Regions from separate parts of the Streptomyces sp. NPDC104367 genome, predicted to be linked through region 1. Evidence: riboswitches for the same ligand, from Rfam matches in the RefSeq annotation. Region 1 holds a riboswitch; the other holds the start of a gene.
The links. A riboswitch is a leader RNA that binds a small molecule or an ion and turns the genes downstream of it on or off. The one in region 1 is predicted to bind cyclic di-AMP.

Region 1 (4,195 bases):
GCTCCTCCTCCAGCTCCTTGGTCTGGCCGAGGGCGCGCATGTGCGGGAAGACGCCGTCCTCCATGCCGGTCAGGAAGACCACCGGGAACTCGAGGCCCTTGGCGGTGTGCAGGGTCATCAGGGTGATGACGCCGTCGCCGTTCTCGTCGTCGTCGGGGATCTGGTCGGAGTCGGCGACCAGGGCCACCCGCTCCAGGAAGGCGGCGAGCCCGGCGGGCTGCTCGCCCTCACCCGTCTCCTGCTCGAACTCCAGCGCGACGGCGGCGAGTTCCTGGAGGTTCTCGATCCGGGTCTCGTCCTGCGGGTCGGTGGAGGCCTGGAGCTCGGCGAGGTAGCCGGTGCGTTCGAGGACGGCTTCGAGGACGGTCGCGGGTCCCGCGCCGGACTCGACGATGGTGCGCAGGTCGTCCATCAGCGTGTTGAACCGCTTGACCGCGTTCGTCGACCGCGCGGCCATGCCGTAGGCCTCGTCCACGCGCTTGAGCGCCTGCGGGAAGCTGATCTTCTCGCGCTGCGAGAGCGCGTCGATCATCGCCTCCGCGCGGTCGCCGATACCGCGCTTGGGCACGTTGAGGATGCGGCGCAGCGGGACCGAGTCCTCCGGGTTGGCCAGCACCCTCAGGTAGGCGAGGACGTCCCGGACCTCCTTGCGCTCGTAGAAGCGGACGCCGCCGACGACCTTGTAGGGCAGGCCGACGCGGATGAAGATCTCCTCGAAGACACGGGACTGCGCGTTGGTCCGGTAGAAGACGGCGACATCGCCCGCCTTGGCCTCGCCCGCGTCCGTCAGACGGTCTATCTCGTCGGCGACGAACTGCGCCTCGTCGTGCTCGGTGTCGGCGACGTAGCCGGTGATCTGCGCGCCCGCGCCCGCGTTGGTCCACAGGTTCTTGGGGCGGCGGGACTCGTTGCGCTCGATGACCGCGTTGGCGGCGGACAGGATCGTCTGCGTGGAGCGGTAGTTCTGCTCCAGCAGGATCGTCGTCGCGTTCGGGTAGTCCTCCTCGAACTGGAGGATGTTGCGGATCGTCGCGCCCCGGAAGGCGTAGATCGACTGGTCGGCGTCACCCACCACACACAGTTCGGCGGGGGGCAGGTCGCCCTCGCCCGGCGGTACGTCGGCGGGATGCCCGCAGGTGCCGACGAGTTCGCGCACGAGCGCGTACTGGGCGTGGTTGGTGTCCTGGTACTCGTCGACCAGGACGTGCCGGAAGCGGCGGCGGTAGTGCTCCGCGACGTCCGGGAAGGCGCGCAGCAGGTTGACCGTCGTCATGATCAGGTCGTCGAAGTCGAGGGCGTTCGCCTCGCGCAGCCGCGACTGGTAGAGGGCGTAGGCCTGGGCGAGGGTCTTCTCGAAGCCGTCGCTCGCCTGGGCGGCGAAGTCCTCCTCGTCGACCAGCTCGTTCTTCAGGTTGCTGATCTTGGCGCTGAACGACTTCGGCGGATAGCGCTTGGGGTCGAGGTCCAGGTCGCGGCAGACCAGGGCCATGAGCCGCTTGGAGTCGGCCGCGTCGTAGATCGAGAAGGAGGAGGTGAAGCCGAGCTTCTTGCTCTCCCTGCGCAGGATCCGCACGCACGCGCTGTGGAACGTCATCACCCACATCGCGTTGGCGCGCGGGCCGACGAGGTGCTCGACGCGCTCCTTCATCTCACCGGCGGCCTTGTTGGTGAAGGTGATCGCGAGGATCTGGCCGGGGTGCACATGGCGCTCGCCGAGCAGGTGGGCGATGCGGTGGGTGAGCACGCGCGTCTTGCCGGAGCCCGCGCCGGCCACGATGAGCAGCGGGGAACCGGCGTGCACGACGGCCGCCCGCTGGTTGTCGTTCAGCCCCTCCAGGAGCGCGGCCGGGTCCAGCGCCGGGCGGGCGGCGCCGTCGCGGTAGTACGCGTCCCGGTCCGGGGGCGCGTCGAACTGCCCGTCGAACAGATCGTCCGGAATCGGCTCCGGTACGTGCTCGTCCTCGGGCGGCGGCGGGGGTTCCTCCTCGTGGCCGCGCGGGGGCTGGAGGCTCGCCAGGAAGCTGTCGTCAAAGAGGCTGCTCATCGCTCTCCGAGTCTAGGGCGCCCCACTGACAACCGGCTCCCACCCCGGAAACTCCACCCCGTCACCCGCCAGAATCACCCCGTCACGGTCGGCGACCAGGCATCCTTCACATCCGCGGGCCGCCCGCCTCGACGCCCGGACCACCGACCCCCTCCGGACAATCGACCCCAAACCATCCCCGATCAACCCATCACCGGGAACCGCAACACCAAGGTCACGAAAATGTATCGGGCATATCGCACATCAACCTTCACACGGACCACGCGAGTTGGCTAGCGTGCCGGGCAGGCCGTACGACACCCACCGGCGAACGTCGCCGGGCCGCACGGCCTCCGCCGAGTCCGGCGCGCCGCCGCGCATCCGGAGCCGGGGACCCACACCGACCTTGGGGTGAATCGGTCCCAACTCCCGGCCGGGAGAAGACCGTAGGGCAACCCTTCCGAACCACCCGCCCGAACCCGACAGCTAACTCGGTAGGCGGATCATGGAAGGAGTCGCCTCCGTTGGCGTCGCACCGCAAGTCACGCCCCTCGGGAACGCGCGTAGCAGGCATACGCACGCCCGCCCTGGCCACCGCCGCCCTCACCTCCGTCGCCCTGCTCTCCCAGACGGCCAACGCCGCGCCCTCGGAGGACGGCAAGCCGAGCCTGGAGGAGGTGGAGAAGAAGGTCAACGCCCTCTACCGGCAGGCCGAGTCGGCAACCGAGGACTACAACGCCGCCAAGGAGAAGACCGGCAAGCAGCGCAAGCAGGTCGACCGGCTCCTCGACGACGTCGCCAAGCGCACGGACCGGCTGAACAAGGCGCGTGAGCAGCTGGGGTCGTTCGCCGCGGCCCAGTACCGCACCGGGGCCAGCGCCCCCGACACCGCGACCTTCCTGCTCGCGGACAGTCCGCAGGACTACTTCGACCAGACCCAGCTGATGAGCCGGCTGACCTCGCGCCAGAAGGACGCGGTCGACGACTACGTCACCCAGCAGACCGCGACCATGAAGAAGCGCCAGGAGGCCACCGAGAGCCTCCAGTCGCTCACCGAGACGCAGGACGACCTCAAGACCGCCAAGACCACCGTCCAGACGAAGCTGGCCGCCGCGCGGAAGCTGCTGTCGCAGCTGAACGCCGAGGAGAAGGCGCGGCTCGCGGAGATCGAGAAGAAGCAGCAGGAGGAGGCGGCGCGCAAGGCGGCGGAGCTCGCCAAGGAGCAGGCTGCGGCCGAGAAGGACACGGCGTCCTCGTCGTCCTCGTCGTCCTCGACCTCGACGTCGAGCAGTTCCTCCTACGCCACGAAGGCCGCCAAGGCGATCGCCTTCGCCCGCGCGCAGATCGGCAAGCCGTACGTCTGGGGCGCCACCGGTCCCGGCTCCTACGACTGCTCCGGCCTCACCCAGGCCGCCTGGAAGGCCGCGGGCGTCACCCTCCCGCGCACCACCTACCTCCAGGTCGACGCCGGCACCACCGTCTCCCTCGCCGACGCCCAGCCCGGCGACCTCGTCTTCTTCTACGACGACGTCAGCCACGTCGGCATCTACATCGGCAACGGCATGATGATCCACGCCCCGAAGCCCGGCGCCTATGTCCGCGAGGAGTCGATCTACTACGGCGGCGAATCAATCATCCACAGCGTGGTCCGCCCGGCCTGAGGGAGGCGCGGGGCCGAGGGGGCGCGGAACACGGGTGCGGAGCGCACAGCGACCACTCCGCGCCCGGCGCCCCACTTCCAGCACACGCCGGGCGCCCGCCTCCGGCCCCCGCGCCCACCGTCCCGCGCGGACACGGGGCCGAGCGCGGGAGCGCGGAACACGGGCACAGGGCGCACAGCGACCGCTCCGCGCCCGGCGCGCACCCTCGCGGCACACCACCGCAGCGCCCGCCCCCACCTCTCGCCCGCGCCCGCCGGCCCGCACGCGCCCCAAGAGCCCCGCCCGCACCCGCCGCCCTCGCACACGCCCCACCTCCGCTCCCCCGCGCTCCCGCTCCACAAGAGCCCCGCGCACCTTCGCCGCTCGCGCCCCGCCTCCTCATCCCTCGCCCGCGCGGTTTTCCGGGGCACGCGCGCGTGGCCTGTTCGTGTGGGGGCCAGGGCTCCCTAGCATCGGCGGTATGTCTGGTATTTCCGCCCGTCGCGCCTGGTGGGCGCAGCGTCCGCCGGCG
Region 2 (4,195 bases), on a different contig from region 1:
CCCCGTCGAACCAGAGTCCGAGTCGCCGGACCTCCTCGGTGTACAGCGCGCCGCCGACCGGGTCCTCGGGGCAGTTGCCGAGCGTCTCGAAGCCGTCCAGGAGCCAGCAGGCGTAGTTCCAGCGGGCCTCGCCGGGGTCCGCCGGATGTCTTTCGGCCTCGTACTGGCTCTCCGTGTTGTAGCCGATCGCCACGAAGGGTCTGCGGTCGTCGTGGTCGACCCGCCAGATACGGAACGACAGCGCGTAGATCTCCGGGCGCAACTCCGCCGGGAACCGCTCCAGCACCCCGGTCGCCGCCTCCACCAGATGCGCCCGGAACGCTCCCGCCCCCTCCGCCACCACGTCCGCCCCCGCCAGATCGGTGCCATCGACTCACCGCAAACGTAACGCGCCCCACTGACAACGCCCCATCACGGAGCGGACGGGCGTCACTTGAGGCCGAAACGCACAGTGAGTCTCAGGGGCGCGCTGTCCGTATTCTCTGATCATGGCCGCACCTTCCCCGTACGCACTCATCGCCACCGACCTGGACGGCACACTGCTGCGCGCCGACGACACGCTCTCGGACCGGTCGCTCGCCGCGCTCGCGCGGGCCGCCGCAGCCGGCGCCCGCCACCTCGTCGTGACCGGCCGCCCCGCACCCAGAGTGCGCCCGCTCCTCGACGACCTCGGCTGCACGGGGCTCGCTGTCTGCGGCCAGGGCGCGCAGCTGTACGACGCCGGCACGAACCGTCTGCTGTGGTCGGTCACCCTGGACCGGGAACTGGCGGAGACCGCGCTCGGCAAGATCGAGGCCGAGGTCGGGCAGGTGTACGCGGCCGTCGACCAGGACGGCGTGGACGGGCTCACGCTCATCGAGCCGGGCTACCTGATGCCCCACCCGACGCTGCCCGCGCTCCGCGTGGACCGGCGCGACGACCTGTGGTGCGCGCCCATCAGCAAGGTGCTGCTGCGCCACCACACCCTGTCGGACGACGAGCTGGCGGCGACCGCGCGGTCGGTGGTGGGGTCGCTGGCGACGGTCACCATGTCGGGGCCGGGGACCGTGGAACTCCAGCCGTGCGGGGTGACCAAGGCGACCGGGCTGGCGCTGGCCGCCGACCATCTGGGGCTGAGCCCGGAACAGGCCATCGCCTTCGGTGACATGCCCAACGACATCCCGATGTTCGACTGGGCGTCCTACGGGGTGGCGATGGCCAACGCCCACACCGAACTCAAGGCGGTCGCGGACGAGGTCACCAAGTCGAACGAGGACGACGGCATCGCCGTCGTCCTCGAGAGACTCTTCACCTGACGGTGTCGGCCGACGGCGTCGGTCAGTACGCGCCGAAGACGTTGTCGATCGAGCCGTACCGCGCGGCGGCGTAGTTGCAGGCGGCGGTGATGTTCGCGACCGGGTCGTAGATGTTGAACGACGTACCGGACACGTGGTACGCGTTGAACGTCGGGTCGATCACCTGGAGCAGGCCCTTGGACGGAATGCCGGCGGCCGCGTTGGAGTCCCAGAGGTTGATGGCGAGCGGGTTGCCCGAGGACTCGCGCATCACGTTGCGGTAGATGCCGTTGTAGCTGCCCGGGATGCCCTTCTGGCCCATGACCGCGAGCGACTCGCGGATCCAGCCGTCGAGGTTGTTCGGGTACCCGGCGGTCGTCGTCGTGGCCGTCGTGGTGGTGGCCGTGGTGGCCGTGGTGGCCGTGGTGGCGGAGGCGGTGGTCGCCCCGAAGATCGGCAGGGCGAGTACGGCGGCACCGGCGCCGACGACGGCGAGCGTGCGGGCGATGCGGGTGCGGCGGGGCTGGGCGGCAGCAGGCATGGCGAAGTTCCTCTCCGTCGCCTGCGAGGTGAGCTGTCGGGTTCGGGCTCGGGGAGTGTGCCCGGCCGCGCCGCCCGAAGGCGATGCGACTTCACCCCTAGCCGTTCCGGAAACGACGTCCGTCAGTGACGTCGGTCGCCCGGTCCGGCGACTTACCTGGGTCCCCCGCTCCTGCCATGCGAATGAACTCGTCGATGGGTCAAGACGGGCGGCGGCAGGATTCGGCGTCCGCCCGGCGAGCGGGAACGTATGCGAGAGCACATGTCCGGAACAAGTAGTGGATTCACACAAAGCACCTATTGACCTTGATCTGAGGCGTATGAGGTGCTTGATCCTTTGCGGCTGCCAACCCTCAACTCACCCACAGGGAAAGGAAAGGAAGCGGTGTCGCGCACCCCTTGTCGCGCCTGGGTTCGCGTGACCCACTTCACGAAACCTCAAATTATGGCGAATCGGACATGGGGGATTTGGCGGTTTCGCTTTCCCCAGGCCGGGCGAATGGTCGCCCTGTCGTCATTCGGGTGTCGAGCGGGAGGAATTTCGGCTAGAAAGGTGCGAATCAGTCATTCCGGTCACGCGTGGTCTTTGTGGAGGCGCCCTCTCCGGTCGCGTACGCCTCGCGTGATTCTGGTCACGTGGGGGCGGAACGGCTCCCCGTGTCCACCGCGAGGGCGGAACCTCCACCGTGGTGCGCGTCGTTGTCATGGGTGGCGGTGGTGTTCCGGCTGTCGTGGGGAAAGGGGGAAGGGAAGGGGTGCGTCCGGGCAGGTGACGTCGGCGGGGGAGGCGTGGGCGTTTCCGGGTGACGGGTGGCCGGGCGGTCCGCCCTCGGGTCCGGCGCCGGAGCCGGTTCGGGACACGGCTCGTGTCCCGGTTCGGGACAACTGTCGGCACATCCTGTTAAGTCAGGGGATGTCAGGTCGTATCGGCTGATCAAAAACATACCGGTCGTGATCCGATAGCGCCCATGGTGTAACCGTGGGCGCCCTCGGTGATCGAATCCTGACCGGATACGCTGACTTGAGTGATGGCAGCGACCTATCGACAAACCGTGTAAGCGCCAGTAGACACCAGCAGACAGGAGACCCCTCGTGACCGTCGTCGGGCCGTTCGGGCTGAGCGTGCGGGACCAGGCTCTGGAAGCCGATGTCCAGGCCGGATTGACGGCTGTCGAGGAAGGCTTGCTAGAGGCCACCAAGAGCGAGGTCCCGTTCATCACGGAGGCCGCCCAGCACCTCGTGCGGGCCGGCGGCAAGCGGTTCCGGCCGCTGCTCGTGATGCTCGCCGCGCAGTTCGGCGACCCCTACGCGCCCGGCGTCGTGCCGTCCGCCGTGGTCGTCGAGCTGACCCACCTCGCCACGCTCTACCACGACGACGTCATGGACGAGGCCTCCGTGCGACGCGGTGTCGACAGCGCCAACACGCGCTGGGGCAACTCCGTCGCCGTCCTCACCGGCGACTTCCTGTTCGCCCGCGCCTCGCAGATCCTCGCCGACCTCGGGCCCGAGGCGGTGCGGGTCCAGGCCCTCGCGTTCGAACGGCTGGTGACCGGCCAGATCCTGGAGACGGCCGGCCCCACGGACGGGCGCGACCACGTCGAGCACTACCTCGACGTGCTCAGCGGCAAGACCGGCTCGCTGGTGGCGGTCTCCTGCCGCTTCGGCGCGATGATGTCCGGCGCCGACGAGACGGTCGTGGACGTCCTCACCCAGTACGGTGAACGGCTCGGCGTCGCCTTCCAGCTCGCCGACGACGTCCTGGACATCACCTCCGACTCCCACGAGTCCGGGAAGACCCCGGGGACGGACCTCCGTGAGGGCGTCCCGACCCTTCCGGTGCTGCGGCTGCGGGAGCGGGCGGCCCGGCTGGGGCTCGCCGAGGACATCGCCCTGTGCGAGCTGCTGGACTCCGACCTCACCGACGACGCACGGCACGCGCAGGCCCTGGCGGCCCTGCGGACGCACCCGGCGCTCGACCACGCGCGCCGGGACGCCGTCCGGTACGCGGAGGAGGCGCGGGCCGCGCTGGCCCCGCTGCCGGAGAGCGACTCCAAGGCCGCGCTGATCGAGCTGTGCGACGCGGTGGTCCACCGGGCCGGCTGACCCTGCCCGCCTGCCCGCCTGCCCGCCTGCCCGCCTGCCCGGAGTTCGGGAATCTGCCGCGGCTCTCCCATGTGCCTGAGCCGCACGACCCCTACGGGTCGGTGGGGACACCGCGACCCCGGTGTCATACCCCAGTCGTACGCGGAGTTGGCTCCCGGGTCTGACGCTTCCGTGCCCCCGATTTGGTGAGATGGAAACCACGGAAATCACCACCACTCACTGATTTGGGTGAGAATGGCGGCTCAGGGTGGGACACGTGCGAGGACGGCCGCCGCCGA

Region 2: linked by a shared signal. The riboswitch ahead of ACZ619_RS40950 (transglycosylase SLT domain-containing protein) and the one ahead of ACZ619_RS33600 (C40 family peptidase) in region 1 are both predicted to bind cyclic di-AMP.

Annotation. Positions count from the first base shown of each region.
Region 1 covers NZ_JBVJND010000028.1:75,221-79,415, reverse strand. The annotation lists gene pcrA (DNA helicase PcrA) at 1-2,044, opposite strand, end outside; cyclic di-AMP (ydaO/yuaA leader) riboswitch at 2,368-2,539, shown strand; gene ACZ619_RS33600 (C40 family peptidase) at 2,548-3,684, shown strand; gene ACZ619_RS33595 (tellurite resistance/C4-dicarboxylate transporter family protein) at 4,145-4,195, shown strand, end outside.
Region 2 covers NZ_JBVJND010000044.1:58,434-62,628, forward strand. The annotation lists gene ACZ619_RS40940 (hypothetical protein) at 1-343, opposite strand, end outside; gene ACZ619_RS40945 (HAD family hydrolase) at 489-1,295, shown strand; gene ACZ619_RS40950 (transglycosylase SLT domain-containing protein) at 1,318-1,815, opposite strand; cyclic di-AMP (ydaO/yuaA leader) riboswitch at 1,819-2,019, opposite strand; gene ACZ619_RS40955 (polyprenyl synthetase family protein) at 2,907-3,917, shown strand.